One region of the Blautia sp. LMAG:36 genome, then DNA from elsewhere that is predicted to be linked to it. Evidence: predicted binding sites of a transcription regulator. Region 1 holds the regulator's gene; each other region holds the start of a gene.

Evidence for each region. Region 1 encodes Rex, which represses fermentation and respiration genes when NADH is low (regulators of the CRP and FNR family bind a similar motif). Its sites were predicted from a motif close to ATTGTTAANTANTTAACAAT; they were not measured.
Region 2: CCC17_RS02485 (oxidoreductase) is a predicted target of Rex. The motif match lies at 3,488-3,507, and genes of this name have one in related genera.
Region 3: CCC17_RS12250 (iron-sulfur cluster assembly scaffold protein) is a predicted target of Rex. The motif match lies at 1,430-1,449, and genes of this name have one in related genera.

What each region holds. Positions count from the first base shown of each region.
Region 1 covers NZ_NALB01000010.1:173,500-179,248, forward strand. The annotation lists gene pdxR (MocR-like pyridoxine biosynthesis transcription factor PdxR) at 1-1,140, opposite strand, end outside; gene CCC17_RS13275 (pyridoxamine kinase) at 1,233-2,099, shown strand; gene CCC17_RS13280 (ABC-F family ATP-binding cassette domain-containing protein) at 2,130-4,046, opposite strand; gene CCC17_RS13285 (redox-sensing transcriptional repressor Rex) at 4,261-4,908, shown strand; gene CCC17_RS13290 (NAD(P)H-hydrate dehydratase) at 4,970-5,749, shown strand, end outside.
Region 2 covers NZ_NALB01000003.1:485,930-491,678, reverse strand. The annotation lists gene CCC17_RS02515 (alanine/glycine:cation symporter family protein) at 1-686, opposite strand, end outside; gene CCC17_RS02510 (hypothetical protein) at 679-861, opposite strand; gene CCC17_RS02505 (EutP/PduV family microcompartment system protein) at 991-1,521, opposite strand; gene CCC17_RS02500 (BMC domain-containing protein) at 1,540-1,971, opposite strand; gene CCC17_RS02495 (BMC domain-containing protein) at 1,983-2,348, opposite strand; gene CCC17_RS02490 (NUDIX hydrolase) at 2,690-3,193, opposite strand; gene CCC17_RS02485 (oxidoreductase) at 3,551-5,548, shown strand.
Region 3 covers NZ_NALB01000008.1:11,995-17,743, forward strand. The annotation lists gene CCC17_RS12245 (GGGtGRT protein) at 1-494, opposite strand, end outside; gene CCC17_RS12250 (iron-sulfur cluster assembly scaffold protein) at 535-1,227, opposite strand; gene CCC17_RS12255 (TraX family protein) at 1,474-2,211, shown strand; gene CCC17_RS12260 (transferase) at 2,336-3,004, opposite strand; gene CCC17_RS12265 (DNA topoisomerase) at 3,001-5,052, opposite strand; gene CCC17_RS12270 (formate/nitrite transporter family protein) at 5,054-5,749, opposite strand, start outside.

The DNA of each region.
Region 1 (5,749 bases):
AGTAAGGGCAAGGCTGGTTCCTGCGGCTCCTGTTTGGATCTGGCAGTCCTGGCCGAAGGTTTCCCGGACAGCCTGGGAAAGAGCCTTCAGCTTCTGGGAATAAAGGCGGCGGAGCTTTCTTGTCTGGGAAGCCAGATGCCCGTCGCGGATAAACTGGCAGAGTGCGATCTGTTCTGCCTTGGAAGCAGTCTGATTATAAAAGGCTGCTTTTTTTGTATATTTTTCCCGGAGAGAGCGTGGCAATACCATGAAGCTGACACGGATGGAGGGCAGCAGTAGCCTGGAAAAGGAACCGATATAGACAACGTTTTCACCACCTGCAAGACCGAAAAGTGAAGGCGTCGGTTTCTGGAAATAAACAAATTCGTTTTCGAAATCATCCTCAATGATCAGATGGTCATCGATCTCCGCATGACGGATCAGCTCCAGGCGTCGTTTTACCGGCATGATCTCGCCCCATTTCGTCATGTGAGCAGGAGAAACATAGATCACATCGCAGCTTTTGTCCCGGTAATGGACATCAAAGCCGTAATCCTGAAAGATGGTGCTGCATGTGGTGAAGGACGGTGTGGGGAACGAAACGGTTTTCCGTTCATGGATCAGAGGGCAGAGGATCTGGAGAAGGGGCTGGAGACCGGCCCCTACTACAATGTCATCCGGGGAGCAGATCACATTTCTGCGTTCCCGGATATAGTCTGCGAGAACCTCCCGGAAATCGCTTTCACCCTGGGGTTCGCCATAAGAAAGCATACGGTCGCCCTGGCGGAGGGCACTTTTGATGTAACGCTGCCACAGATCAAAACGGAAGCTTTCCCGGTCAACACCGGAAGAGGCAAAATCATAAAGGCAGGGCGTGATATCCTTATCCTGTTTTTCGGGGGTAAGCAGATGCTGCTTGGAAGCAATGCCGGTGACATAATAGCCGCTCTGTGCCCTGGCGATGATATAGCCGTCTGCTGCCAGCAGAAGATAGGCATTTTCGATGGTGGTACGGCTCAGCTTCAGCTCCTGGGCGCATTTGCGGAGGGAGGGCATTTTGCTTCCGGGAAGGAGACGGCCTTCCAGGATCAGCTTCCGATAATAGTGGTAAACCTCCAGATAAAGGTGTTCTTTTTTGTGTTCTGCAGATATATTTAACATAAGTATGATGATTTCCTTCCAAAAATGATTGCGTAAACCTGACAGTTCATTCTATAATATTACAGAAAAAAACTCAAGACTGGAGAATTACCATGAAAAAAATAGCAGTGATCAATGATCTTTCCGGGCTGGGGAAATGTTCACTGACAGCAGCGATCCCGGTGATCTCGGTGATGGGAGTCCAGGCGTGTCCACTTCCCACCGCTGTTTTAAGCAACCAGACCGGTTATGAAAGTTATTTCTGTGAGGATTTCACAGAGCATATGGAACCATATATGGAGCAGTGGAAAAAAAGAGGATTTTTCCCGGATGGGATCTATACAGGATTTCTTTCTGATGATAAGCAGGCAGACAGGATCCTGAAATTTATGGATGCGTTTGCAGGAAAGGATACTTTGATCCTTACAGATCCGGTGATGGGGGATGACGGCGCGGTTTATCCGATCTATACAGAAGAACTCCGCAGCCGGTTCTGCGAACTGACACGTCGTTCCTATGTGATCACACCGAACCTTACGGAAGCCCTCCTTCTTCTCTACGGAAAAGAAAAAATGGAGGAGATCTGGAATAAACTGCAAAAGGTATCAGAGGCCCGGCGGATGGAAGAAATCCGGGAGATCGGGTGCGGACTTGCCCGGAAATTTTCACTTCCTGCCGTTGTGATCACTGGAGTGGATCACAGGGAGGAGGGGCAGCCTCTGAAAATGGGGAATCTTGTCCTGGAAAACGGAAACAGCTCCTGGGTATTTGCAGAGAAATCCGGCGGAAGCTATTCCGGGACAGGAGATCTTTTTGCATCCGTGCTCAGTGCAGGGCTGGTAAAAAGATATTCCATGAAAACCTGTGCAGAGCTGGCCGTGGACTTTATCTCGGCATCGATCCGGGATGCGGTGGAGGAAGGAACAGACCGTAACGATGGTGTATGCTTTGAACAGCATCTCGGCATGCTGCTTCCATAAAAACATAAGGGGATAAAAAAGAGCTGACCGTCAGGCCAGCTCTTCCCATTTTTCATAAAGCTCTTCCAGTTCTTCAGCGATGGCTGCTTTTTCGCGGCTCAGCTTTGTACATTCCGCTACATTGGTGCAGACATCCGGAAGGACCATAGTCTCGTCGATCTCGCTGTCTCTTGTTTCCAGCTCTTCGATACGGGCTTCGACTTTTTTCAGCTCGGCTTCCCGTTTTCGTTTCTTTGCCTGTTCTTCCTTCATCTGCTGCCAGGAAAGCTTGTTCTCGGAAACCGCTTTTTCTTCGGCAGGTGCCTCCGGAGAAGTGCTTCCCGGTGCATAGGTACTGGTCAGCTCCTCCTTCTTTTCCAGATAGTAATCATAATCACCGATGTAATTTACCACTGCCTGGTTTGTCAGCTCCATGATCCTGGTCGCAGTCTGATTGATAAAGTAACGGTCATGGGATACATAAAGGACTGTACCGGTGTAGCTGACCAGTGCTTCCTCCAGGATCTCCTTGGAGGCAATATCCAGATGGTTGGTAGGCTCGTCAAGGATCAGGAAGTTGGCTTCGGAAAGCATCAGCTTTGCAAGGGAAACACGGCCTCTTTCTCCACCGGAAAGTGCGGAGATCTCCTTGAAAACATCATCTCCGGTAAAGAGAAATGCGGCAAGCATATTTCGGATCTCGGTCTCTGTGAGAGTCGGATAAGTATCGGAGATCTCCTGGAAAATCGTCTTGTCCATATGCAGAACATGATGTTCCTGATCGTAATAACCGATCTGAACCTTGGAACCAAGGGAAAATTTGCCGGCATCTGCCTCAATAAGACCGTTGATGATCTTTAGCATGGTGGTCTTTCCGGTTCCGTTGTTTCCGATCAGTGCCACACGCTCGCCGCGTTTGATATCAAAGGAGATATCGGAGAACAGGGTCTGTCCCGGAAAGGCCTTGGAAAGCGCTTCCACGTGGAGCACATCGTTTCCGCTTAACACCCGTGGTTCCAGCGAGATACGCATCCGGTCCTGGAGCTCAAGAGGCTTTTCGATCCTCTGTACACGGTCCAGCATTTTTTCACGGCTTTCCGCACGCTTGATGGATTTTTCACGGTTAAAGGATTTCAGCTTGGCGATAACGGCTTCCTGATGCTTGATATCCCGCTGCTGATTTAAGTATGCCTTGTACTGTGCGTCGCGAAGCTGAGCCTTCTTGAGAGCATAGGCAGAGTAGTTGCCGCTGTATACGCGGGTCTGTCCGGCTTCGATCTCAATGACCTTGGTGACTACCTTATCCAGAAAATAACGGTCATGGGAGACGATAAAAACAGCTCCCGGATAATTCAGAAGATAAGTTTCCAGCCAGGAGATGCTTTCCATATCCAGGTGATTGGTTGGCTCATCCAGAAGCAGGATATCCGGCTTGGAAAGAAGCATCTTGCCCAGCGCCACGCGGGTTTTCTGACCGCCGGAAAGAGTTTCGATCTGCTTGTCATAATCTTCCTCCGTGAAGCCGAGACCCTTTAAGACACCGGTCAGCTCACTTTTGTAAGCGTATCCGTTCTCCAGCTCAAACTGATGGGTCAGGCGGGTATAGGTTTCCATCAGACGGTTCAGCTCATCACCGGTCACCGTGTTCATTTCCTGTTCCATATTGCGGATACGGCGTTCCATATCGATGATGTGCTGCTTGGTGGTAAGAAGCTCCTCGTAGATGGTATGATGTCCGTGGATATCCTGGTACTGGGCAAGATAGCCGATATTTTTATCCCGGGCAAGCACCACGGTACCGGAATCAGCAGAAAGCTCCTGCATGATGATCCGCAGCAGTGTGGTCTTTCCTGCACCGTTGCATCCGATCAGAGCAGCCTTTTCACGGTCTTCAATGTGAAAGGATGCATCATTTAAAATTACTTTTTCGCCAAAGGCCTTGCATATATTCTGACATGATAAAATCATAAAAACTGTCCTCCTGTATAAAGAATCACCCCTGTTTATGCCTGAACAGGGAAAAATCCTCCACCTATTATAACGGAAACTGCCGGGATTTCAAAGAAAAAATCAATTATTAGAAAAATTATAAAGAAATTTGTACAGAATAGACAACTTTAATTGACAGGAAAATGTCAATTCGTTATAATTAACCTAGTGTAAGGTAAGGAGGAAAACTATCGTGGAGACAAAACAAATCTCGAAAGCGGTGATTAAGCGTCTGCCACGCTATTACCGCTACTTAGGAGAGCTGATGGAAGATAATGTAGAACGTATTTCTTCCAATGAGTTAAGTAAGAAGATGCATACCACAGCTTCTCAGATCCGTCAGGATCTTAATAATTTCGGCGGTTTTGGGCAGCAGGGGTATGGCTATAATGTACACTATCTTTATACAGAGATCGGTAAGATCCTGGGACTGGATACCGTTCATCCGATGATCATCCTGGGTGCCGGTAATCTGGGACAGGCACTTGCCAATTATGTGGATTTTGAGAAGCGCGGGTTCAGGCTGGTTGGTATCTTTGACGTAAATCCTGTGCTTGAGGGCATCGCAGTCCGTGGACTTGAGATCCAGATGCTCAGTGAGCTTCCGTTTTTCCTGAGAGAGAATAACGTGGAGATCGCGATCCTGACACTTCCCAAGAATAAAGCCAAGGAAATGGCAGATATTCTGGTGGAGAACGGGATCAAGGCAATCTGGAATTTTGCACATCTTGATCTTGAGACACCGGATGATGTGATCGTAGAGAACGTTCATCTTTCCGAGAGTCTGATGACACTGTCTTATAATCTCAGCAAATACAGGCAGGAACATGTGGATAAGTAAGAATTGTTAAGCTGCCGGAAACGGCAGCTTTCTCTATGACAGAGGGGAGGCAGAAGACAGAATGAAGAAGCTTGTTACCTGCAAAGAAATGAAGGATCTGGACTCCACAACGATCCGTGAGATCGGAGTTCCCTCCGAGGTTCTGATGGAGCGGGCGGCACTGAAGGTGGTAGAGGAAACAGAAAAGTATCTCCAGAAGGACGAAAGGATCCTGGTAGTCTGCGGAAGCGGAAACAATGGCGGTGACGGTATCGCAGTTGCCAGATTGTTCCATCTGAAGGGAATCCGGGTAGAGTTTTATATGGTCGGAAACAAAGATAAAATGACCAGAGAGACAGCTCTTCAGTATAAGATCGCTTCCGGTTATCGTGTCCCGGAGGTGAATAACCCGCAGTGGAGTGAATATACTACTATAGTAGATGCCGTGTTTGGGGTAGGCCTGACGCGTCCGATCGAGGGGCATTATGCTGATATCATCCATGAGATGAACAGTGCGAGGGCCAAAAAGATCGCAGTTGACATCCCGTCAGGAGTGAACGGAGATACTGGCCTGGAAATGGGAATTGCCTTCAGCGCCGATCTGACTGTCACATTTGCCTACCGGAAAAGAGGTCTTTGCTTTTATCCGGGAAGACTGTATGCAGGAAGGATCGTTACCGCCGATATCGGGATCTATGAGCAGGAAGCTGTGACTGCATCTGCCGCCTGTCTGGAAAATAAAGATCTGAAGCTGTTTCCGGAACGTGATCCCGGCGGAAACAAGGGTACCTTCGGAAAAGTGCTCTTTGTGACCGGAAGTGAGGGAATGTGCGGAGCCGCTTATTTAAGCGCCAGTGCAGCA
Region 2 (5,749 bases), on a different contig from region 1:
AGAGAGCCTACAATGTAAAGCATGCACATGATCGGTGTCATATAGGAAGAGATCACGCCGACTTTCTTTACACCGCCGATGATGATCAGATAGATCGCTGCCACATACAAAAGTGACGGTACGATGTACGGCAGGTGGAAGGTACTTCCGACAGCCTCTGATACTGTATAATTCTGCAAAGTAATGAACCATGTCATGAAAATACAGCCGCCGAACAGTACTGCAAAAAGTTTCCAGAAAGGAAGCTTTTTCTCTCCGCCAAGACCCTTCTGCATGTAGTAGGTCGGGCCTCCCTGGTACTCACCGTTTGGCTGTTTCTCTCTGTAGTATACAGCAAGTGTTACCTCTGCCATCTTGATGACCATGGCAAGAAGCGCTGCGATCCAGAGCCAGAATAATGCCCCAGGTCCTCCTGTTGCAATAGCCGTTGCAACACCGGACATATTGGATACACCAACAGTACCTCCGATCGCAATGGAAATAGCCTGGAACGGTGTCAGGCTCTTTCCGTCATCTCCGCCTTCCTGGCGACGTTCTTTACTGAACATGTTTTTCACAATGTAACCAAAATGGCGAAACTGGAAGAAACCGGAACGTACTGTCAGATATACGCCTGTAGCGAGGATCGTGATCAGCAGCGGCAGTCCCCAGAGCCAGTTGGTCAGATTTTCAAATAATTCAAACATCTTTTCCTCTCCTGTCCTTCTTATTTTTTGTCTTTTGCATCCATTCGGAAAATCTGTGTATAGAATATAAAAAATCCCCGGAACATGAAGGCAGATACGGATATCCGGTGTTCCCGACATACAGCTCTTCTGCCATATATCTGCGAGCCCCGTTTCTATCCTCTTTATCCTTCATGCTCTGGGGATCTTACATTTCAGCCCACGAATCTTCCAAACGATGACAGTATATCACAGTTCCGGAGGAATTTCTACTTTTTCTGTTTGAATTTTGTATTTTTATTCATTTTTCGTGAATATTACTATTTTACCGTATGGATTCCGGATACTCCACCCCTTCCGGCATGGAATCCCATTCGTTAAGGCCAAGGCTCTGCTTGAATTTCGCCTGTTCAAGCGTAAGCGTCGGGAGATCATCCTGCAGATAATCCATCAGCTCGCTGATGCCTTCCCTGGTCTTGTTATTTACCATGAAGATCCGTTCACAGCCCATGTTCTCCATCCACTGTCTGACCATGGGAATGTTGGCATGGGGAGAATCCACCTTGGTGATGATCCCGATCAGCGGCCGTAGTAGAAAATTCCTGCTGCCGTCACTAAACAGGTTAAAGGGCTCATTGGCTGCCTGTACAATGGCGATCACATCCGCCTCAAAGGAAAAGCAGGCCAGTCCTACGCTGAAATGCTTGGATTCCGCATATTCTCCCGGTGAATCAATAGTATCTTCATTTGTATTGGTATACTGAGTCTTATGATAATGAAGCTCTTCCCCTTTAAGCGCCTGTGTCAGGGATGTTTTGCCAGCTTCACTTCGACCCATCAGAAAAATTTTTTTCATTTTTTATCCCGTCCTGCCTCAGCTTCTGTGGATCTTACAGACATCGAATTTCAATGTCTCATGGAAAAATCGTACCACTTCCTCCACGGCTGTCATCACTTCCGTAAAACCGCCTGTCAGGATCAGCGTCCCGCAGAAACGATCCATAAATCCTACTTCCACATGAGCTGCCTTCACTGCAACATCTGCCGCAACCACGATTGCCTCCCAGGGTGTGACACGGACCATGCCGATGGCATCTCCTCTGTGATCTTCACCTTCATGAACACCGATATGTAACGCAAGATTCTCATATATCGATCTGTCATTTGGTGTAAAAACATGTGCAAAGGAAAGCTCCTTTCCAGGTACTCTCACCCGGGTCAGCCGAAGTCTTCTTCCCTTAAGGTTCTCATAATCATCATGAAACAGCCTCTCCAGCAGTTCTTCCTTTGTTATCCGTTCTTCCATGGTACACTTCCTTATCTCTTGGTGATATTGCATACTACATATCCCAGAGTATCACGGAAATAATCCACGATCTCCTCCATTGCAGTCTGCACATCGGAAATCTCTCCTGTTATGATCAGTGTTCCTGTAAAACGGTCTGCAAATCCAAGATACACATTACCGCTCTTCACAGCAATATCGGATGCGATCACAGCAGACTCGGAAGGTGTCATGTTCATGATACCAATTGCAGATGATCCATAGTCCACCTGCGGATTCAGTCCAAGCTTCTGATATATGATAGGTGCCGGACCACCCATGATATGGGCAAATGTGATCTCCTTACCGGCTACGGTTTCCTGTACGATTCTGATCTGATCTCTATGTTCATCCGCCATTGATGATTCCTCGCTTTCAAAAATTTCGTATTACAGCATTTTTTTAATTACTGCTATATTCTTCCCGATTGATCTATAGCACTCTCAGAAATTACTGCATCAAGTTCAGCTGTGCAAAACATAATTTGATGCGTCAGATGTTCTCGACGTACGTAATATTCGATAAGCCGGACTCTGTTCATCCGGCTTATAATTTCCCTACGTTAAATTTTACTATCTGAGCCTCTTAATGTCAATACAATTCTTCGAAAATAAGGCAAAAAACAACGTTAATCGAAATATAAATCCACAGAAAACAACATCTATTTCCACATCAGGATAAAAATCATTCAAAAATCTGCTTAAAACTCAAACGCCTTCTTAATACTGTCATAATGCAGGAATTTTCCCTCTGCGGCAAACGCCCGGATCTGCTCCAGGGTTGCAAACATATATCCGTCTGTCTCTTCTGTCTGAAGCTTCAGATCCTTATCCTCCACATCCATGACAAAACGATACACATCCACAAAGTAATTATCTCCTTCCCCCGGGTTCTCTCTTTTATATGTAAAAAGGTATCCGCCCTCTGCCTCACTGGCGTCCAGTCCGGTCTCCTCTTTCACCTCACGGAGTACTGCATCACGGGAAGCCTCTCCTGCCTGGGCTGCACCGCCGGAAACCTCCCACCAGCCCGGAGCCCAGGCCTTTGTCATCACACGTTTAGTAATAAGAAAGGTCTTGTCCGGTCTTGCTACCACGCCCAAAACTGTCAGATGATACTCTCCATCCTTTAAACACCAGTCATTGCGCTTCATAGTTCGTCCTGTCGGTTTCTTATCTGCATCGTAAATATCCCAGAATTCCATTTTATCTATCTCCTGTCTTTTTACAGAACGCGGAAATACAGTCTTACATTTGATCCGTTTCAGCCTGCCCGTTTCTCCGTTTTCTGTATCTTTTTTATTTGTTATGATAACACGTTAAAATCATATATGTAAACCCCTGGATCCGATACCATTTTCCAGTTAACGTTACCGTTCTACATCTGTTTTTTTCACATTATAAACATGCAAGTACCTGCAGCCTGAAAGATGATATACAAAAATCTATAGATTATTTTTATTATATCGCTCGTATTATGAATTAGTTTTATAGATTATTCTGTTATATAATTAACACAAACAAACGATTCTATTTAAAATAACCAGGGAGGTTTTTTTCAGATGAAGAATGATTATCCGCATATTTTTTCCCCATTAACCGTTAAAAATATGACTATCAAGAACCGTATTGTTATGATGCCGATGGGCACCAACTACGGTGAACAGAACGGCGAAATGAGTTTTCTTCATATCAATTATTATGAGCAGCGTGCAAAGGGTGGCACAGGTCTCATCATCGTAGAGAACGCAAGCATCGATTCCCCGCAGGGCTCCAACGGAACCACACAGCTGCGCATCGACCATGACAACTATCTGCCACGTCTTTTCAAATTCTGTGAAAATATTCATAGATACGGAACAAAGATCGCGATCCAGATCAACCATGCCGGAGCTTCCGCTGTTTCTTCCAGGATCAACATGCAGCCGGTTTCCGCATCTGACGTTCCATCCAAAGAAGGCGGCGAGATCCCGCGTCCTCTTTCCAAAGACGAGATTCTTCACATCGTAAAAAAATACGGTGAGTCTGCAAAACGTGCACAGACAGCTGGCTTTGACGCGGTAGAGATCCATGCAGGACACTCCTATCTGATTAGTCAGTTCCTCTCCCCGATCACAAACAAACGTACCGATGAATTCGGCGGATCTGTTGAGAACCGTACCCGTTTCTGCCGTATGGTCATCGATGAGGTAAGAAAACAGGTAGGACCTTTCTTCCCGATCATGCTCCGTCTCAGTGCGGATGAGCTGATGGAGGGCGGAAATACACTGGAGGATACTCTGGAATACCTGGATTATCTTCAGGAAGAGGTTGATATCTTTGATGTCTCCTGCGGACTTAACGGTTCCATCCAGTACCAGATCGATGCAAATTATCTCCCGGACGGATGGCGTTCCTACATGGCAAAGGCCGTAAGAGAAAAATTCAACAAGCCATGTATCTCCATGGGTAATGTCCGTGACCCGAAGGTTGCTGAGCGTATCCTGGCTGACGGTGATGCAGACCTGATCGGTATGGGCCGTGGTCTGATTGCAGACCCTGCATGGGTAAACAAGGTTGCCACAGGTCATGAGTGTGACCTCCGCAAATGTATCTCCTGTAACGTTGGCTGTGCCGGAAACCGTATCGGTGTAAACCGTCCGATCCGCTGTACTGTAAACCCATCTGTTCTTGAGGGCGATGTATATAAGAAAAAACATGTAAATAAAAACTGCAACGTGGTCGTTATCGGCGGCGGCACTGCCGGACTGGAAGCTGCCTGTACAGCCGCAGAGGTTGGATGCAATACCTTCCTTCTGGAAAAAGGCAATGAGCTTGGCGGACTTGCATCTCTGATCTCAAAGATCCCTGCAAAGAACCGTCTTGCTGATTTCCCTCACTATCTCATGCATCGTGCTGAACAGCTTGATAATCTTTACATCTTCAAAAACACAGAAGGAACACCGGAAAACATCCGCAAGTTCCATCCGAATATCATCGTAAGCTCCACCGGCTCCGCTCCGCTTCTGCCTCCGATCGCAGGACTGAAGGATCGTATTGACAACGAGAACCATAATATTTATTCTATTCTTGGTATGATCAGCCACATTAATGATTTTCCGAAGGATCTGGAAGGCAAAAAGGTTGTTGTTGTAGGCGGCGGTGCTGTAGGTCTTGATGTTGTGGAATTCTTTGCTGACAGAAACGCAGACATCTCTATCGTTGAGATGATGGATCAGATCGGACGTGATCTTGACCCGGTAAGCAAAAATGACACAAAGACCATGATGAAAAAACACAATGTACATCAGCTTACAAAAACTGCTCTCCTTGAGGTTAAGGATTCTTCCTTCCTTGTCAGGGGCGACGGTGAGCCTTATGAGCTTCCATTTGAGTACGGCTTCGTATGTCTCGGAATGAGAGCTCAGGGACAGCTTTACCAGAGTCTCACAGAGGAATTTTCTTCTGAGGATGTTGAGATCATGAACATCGGCGACAGCCAGAGAGCAAGACGAATCATTGACGGTACCCAGGAAGGACGTAACATCCTTACCGTTCTTGAGCAGAAGGGATACCTTTAATATTTTTCCGCTATACCCTTTCCGGGAACATTTCAATCCTTCTACCGGAAAGTGTATATAGATCTGTTACAGTTCACTCGTTGATCCGTAACATAGATTTTCCACGTCTTCCTCCCCCGCAGCCGTCCGGAGAATGTCCGCAGCTTCTTCAGGCCTATGTGGCGGGAGGTTTAAAAAGACAAATCTTCATCCAGATTTTAC
Region 3 (5,749 bases), on a different contig from region 1:
GAGATGATCTGAGCAGCATCTTTTCCAAGACCGTTCAGGATAACACGAAGAGGTTTTTTACGAACCTTGTTTGCTTTCTCTGCGATACCGATCGCACCCTCAGCTGCTGCGAAAGACTCATGTCCTGCAAGGAAGCAGAAGCAGTCTGTCTCTTCCTCAAGAAGCATCTTTCCAAGGTTTCCATGTCCAAGACCTACTTTACGTGTGTCTGCAACGGATCCCGGGATACAGAAAGCCTGAAGGCCTTCTCCGATAGCTGCTGCTGCGTCAGCGGCTCTTCTGCAGCCTTTTTTGATCGCGATAGCTGCACCTACTGTGTAAGCCCAACAAGCGTTCTCGAAGCAGATCGGCTGAATGCCTTTGATCTGATCGTAAACGTTCAGTCCTGCGTCTTTAGTGATTTTCTCAGCTTCTTCGATAGAAGCGATTCCATAGCTGTTTAAAACAGAATTGATCTTGTCAATTCGTCTCTCATATGATTCAAATAAAGCCATTTCCTGTAACCTCCTGATATTTTTACCTTACGAAGTGTAATTACTCTTTTCTTGGGTCGATGATCTTAACAGCATCTGCAACACGGCCGTACTGACCTTTTGCTTTCTCCCATGCTGTGTTCGGGTCATCACCTTTCTTAATGAAGTCAGTCATTTTTCCAAGGCTTACGAACTGATATCCGATGATCTCATCGTTCTCATCAAGAGCGATACCTGTAACATAACCCTCAGCCATCTCAAGGTAACGAGGTCCTTTTTTCAGAGTTCCATACATTGTACCAACCTGAGAACGAAGTCCTTTTCCAAGGTCCTCAAGACCAGCGCCTACTGCAAGTCCGTCCTCGGAGAATGCAGACTGGGAACGTCCGTAAACGATCTGAAGGAAAAGCTCTCTCATAGCTGTATTGATTGCATCACATACAAGGTCTGTGTTCAGTGCCTCCATAACGGTAAGTCCTGGAAGGATCTCAGAAGCCATAGCTGCAGAGTGAGTCATTCCTGAACATCCGATTGTCTCGACAAGTGCCTCCTGGATGATTCCCTCTTTAACGTTAAGGGAAAGCTTACAAGCACCCTGCTGCGGAGCACACCAGCCAACACCGTGTGTAAATCCGGAGATATCCTTTACTTCTTTTGCCTGAACCCATTTTGCTTCTTCCGGGATCGGAGCGGCACCATGATGTACGCCCTGTGCCACTGGACACATTTCTTCTACTTCGCGTGAATAAATCATTTTAAAACTCCTTTCAAGTATAGATTGACCGATGTTATTGAGAAAAAAAGTTCGATAACACCCTACGGCTATTTTCTCACAAAACCTTTGTTTCGTCCAGTCATATTTGATAAAATTTTGCCATAAAACGCATAATATTGGTAGTTATTCCGGCAGTATTGCATGCCTAACTGTCAAATATTTCTGGCAACTACTGTATGTATGTGATAATATATTAGCAAGTTTAACCTTGGAGGTATATTTTTCATGAATGCATCTGTGGATTCTGTTTTTCCAGAAAAATACCGCATTCTCAGCGGAAGCGCTCTGAAGATGATCGCGGTCATCACCATGCTGGTCGATCATATCGGAGCTGTGCTGCTCAGTATGTATCAGCCCGCACAGAAAATCCTGTTTACACTTTTCGGCAGAGAATATACTGTATATCTTATTTTCCGCGATATCGGAAGAGCTGCTTTTCCCATCTTCTGTTTTCTCCTGCTGGAAGGCTTCCGGCATACGCGGAGCCGGTTCCTCTATGGAAGAAATCTCCTTCTTTTTGCGCTGCTCTCAGAAATTCCGTGGAATCTGATGTTTACAAATACGCTGCGTTACGAAAGACAAAATGTGTTTTTTACGCTTTTCCTCGGATATCTGGCCTTTTGTGCCATCGAATATTTCCAGACCAGACCTTCGATGCAGCTTCTCTGCATCCTGGGACTGCTTGTTGTTTCCATTTTTCTGAAAGCAGACTATGGATGGCGGGGGTATATCTTCCTGCTGATCATGTACTATATGCGAGACGATAAGCCAGGCCAGGCAATCCTCGGAAGCTGCTGGCTTTACTATGAATGGAGAGCCTCCTTTGCCTTTCTGTCCATTAACCTGTACAATGGAAAAAGAGGCTTCATCCGCGGAAAATCAGCAAAATATTTCTTTTACTGGTTTTACCCAGTCCATATTATAGGACTGGTCATACTTCGACAGCTTTTGTTTTTATCTTAATCCCGCCCGCTCCCGGTCGGTTCATCCTTCCACGACCAATACTGTTGCATCCAGCACCCCATCAAAAAAAAGCTGCACTCTCTCAAAAGTGCAGCCTAAATGCGTGTCCAGAAGAATCTGTTTCTTATTTTTTCTTTACGATCTCTTTTGCATTTTTATAAATGGAATCTGCAGGAACACATCCACGTACCGGTGACAGCGGGTAGATATTAGAATTCCGTCCGATCACAGTACCGGGATTCAGCACAGAACCGCATCCGACTTCAACATGATCTCCGAGCATCGCTCCGAATTTCTTAAGACCGGTTTCGATCTTTTCATCCCCGTCTTTTACGACAACCAGCTTCTTGTCTGATTTTACGTTGGAACAGATCGATCCGGCACCCATGTGGGACTTATATCCCAGCACAGCATCTCCAACATAATTATAATGAGGAACCTGAACCTTGTTAAACAGCACTGCATTCTTAAGCTCTGTGGAATTTCCCACAACTGCGCCCTCACCAACGATAGCCTTGCCGCGGATAAATGCACAGTGGCGCACCTCGGCGTCTCTGCCAATGATAGCCGGTCCGGTGATACTTGCAGTCGGCGCAACTGTAGCGGATCTTGCGATCCATACATTTTCGCCCTTCTCCTCATATTCAGAAGGATCCAGTGTTTTTCCCAGCTTAATAATGAAATCTCCGATCTCCGGAAGAACCTCCCACGGATAGGTTTTTCCCTCAAAAAGCTCTGCTGCAATGGTCTCATTCAGATCCAGCATATTGCTGATAGTAAAATCTTTCATCATGATGATCTCTTTCCTCCCTGTCCGGAAGCCCGCTCCGGCTTCCTGTAGTTTACAGCGGCCGCATCAAAAAACTGCCGCAGGTTATACTGATAATTGCTTGCCTCCACCTGCCGGGTACGTACCCGCACAAAATGCTCCAGCTTGTCCATATATTCCTGTTCCGTGATGCTGCCCTCTGCCACATAGGTGAGCCCCTTTTCCCAGCTTGCCGTAAGCTCCGGGTTCAGAAGCTGCCGGATAGAACAATTTACCACATCAAAGATCATTTCCCCAAGAAGCGTTGGAGTGATCACCTGGGTCTTTTTGTTCAGTGCCAGATATTTGATGTTAAAAAGCTTCTTCAGGATCTCGGCACGGGTAGCACTGGTGCCGATCCCGCTTCCCTTGATCTGGGCTCGAAGCTCCTCATCCTCGATCAGCTGTCCTGCATTTTCCATGGCAAGGATCATGGAACCGGAATTGTATCGTTTGGGCGGTGAAGTCTCACCCTCCTTGATACTCAAACCGTTCACAGGAAGTATATCACCCTTTTTCAGCTTCTGCAACGCCTCCAGGAGCACAGTATCACAGGAAGCCTCGTCTTCCTCTCCATTTCCGTTTTTCTCACTGTCTGAAGCCCTTTTCCGCGAAAAAGAATTCGTGGCAATCTTCAGATAGCCTTCTTCTTTGAGAACCTTAAAGGATGAAAAGAATGCCTCTCCGTCCAGCTTCGTCACAAGACTCACCTTCTGATAAACGGCCGGCGGATAAAAAATACATAAAAATCTCCGTACAATGGTCTCGTACACACGCTGTGCGGTAAGAGACACATTTCCCAGCGCGTTCAGTCCCTGACCGGTAGGAATGATCGCGTAATGGTCTGTGATCTGCTTGTCATTCACATATCTGGTCTTTGCAATGCTTTTCCAGGATTCCATCCCCAAAACCTCTGCCGCCGCAGCACCGGCCTGCTGATAATTTCGAAGACCGGATATATTCTTGTATATCTCCTTGGCCACTGCCGTGGAAAGAACTCTGGCATCCGTTCTCGGATAAGTCACCAGCTTCTTCTCATAAAGCTCCTGTACGATCCGGAGTGTCTCGTCCGGACTGATCTTAAACAGCTTTGAGCACACATTCTGAAGCTCCGCCAAGTTAAAAAGAAGCGGCGGATTTTTGTTTTCTTTTTTTCGTTCCACCTTTTCCACAATACAGGAAAGGGGCTGGTTCACCATCAGCTGATCGATCAGCATCTGTGCATGCTCTTTTTTCCTGAAGCCGTTTTCTTTATAAAGATACGGGGACTGGAAATACCGGCTGCCTTCCACAGCTCTCCATTCACCGTCAAAATTTTCGCCTGCAAGTCCAATGCTGCCAAGGACACGGTAAAACGGTGTCTTCACAAAGACACGGATCTCCCGTTCTCTCCGCACCACCATGCCAAGAACACAGGTCATCACACGCCCAACTGCAATGGCCTGATATTTGGAATGGAGATAATTGGTGACACTGCTTCCGTAGCGCAAGGTCAGAACTCTGGAAAAATTGATTCCCATAAGATAATCTTCCTTTGCGCGGAGATACGCAGATGCTGCCAGATTATCATACTCCGAGATATCCTTCGCTTCACGGATTCCTCTTAAGATCTCTTCCTCTGTCTGGGAATCGATCCACACACGTTTCTGGACTTTCCCCTTTACTCCTGCCATCTGGGCTACCAGACGGTAGATATATTCACCCTCACGTCCGGAGTCGGTACACACATAAATGGTATCCACATCCGGCCGGTTCAGCAGTCCTTTTACGATCTCGAACTGCTTTTTGACCCCGGGGATCACTTCATATTTAAATTCGCGCGGCAAAAAAGGCAGGGTATCAAAACTCCACCTTTTAAACTTGATATCATATTTTTCGGGATAGCTCATGGTAACCAGGTGTCCTACACACCAGGTTACCACAGAATCATCAGATTCCAGATATCCGTCTTTTCTCTGACCGTTGATCTTCAAAGCCTTCGCAAATTCCTGTGCCACGCTGGGCTTCTCCGCTATGTATAAAGCCTTTGCCATACTATTTATCTGCACTCATCTTTCTAAGCGGCCATGCCAGAAGCACAACTCCGCCAACTATATTTCCCAGTGTTACGATCACCATGCTTTTAAGCATAGCGCCGACAGACAATCCTGGCACCATACAGAATGCAACTGTAAAAATACCCATATTTGCGATACAATGCTCAAATCCGCTGACAACAAAACCTGAAATACAGATCACGATCATCAGGAACTTGCCTGACTCACTCTTCAGCTTAATGCCGCAGAGAACAGCAAGACAGACGAAGAAATTACAAAGTACCGCACGGAAAAACATCTGACCTGCCGGAATACTCAGTTTTCCGTTTATAAATCCGGCAAAATAATCTGCTGTACCGGACGCTCCGGCACCTACAAAGATCAGTGCCAGGATCAGGCAGCCCACAAAATTGCCGATGTAACTGATTCCCCAGACCTTTCCAACATCTTTCCATGATACGCTCTTGTCATACGCACCAAAAGCCATTACCAGATTGTTACCGGTAAACAGCTCTCCTCCTACCATTACGATCAGCAGGACCGCAATGGAGAACACGATGGCTCCAAGGAATTTCCCCCATTCCGGGAAAGTTTTGGAAAATACATTTCCAACAACGTTACTGTAGATCATCGCCACATCAATAAAAAATCCGGCCATGATTGCCCGCATAAAGTATTTTCCGAAATTGCTGTT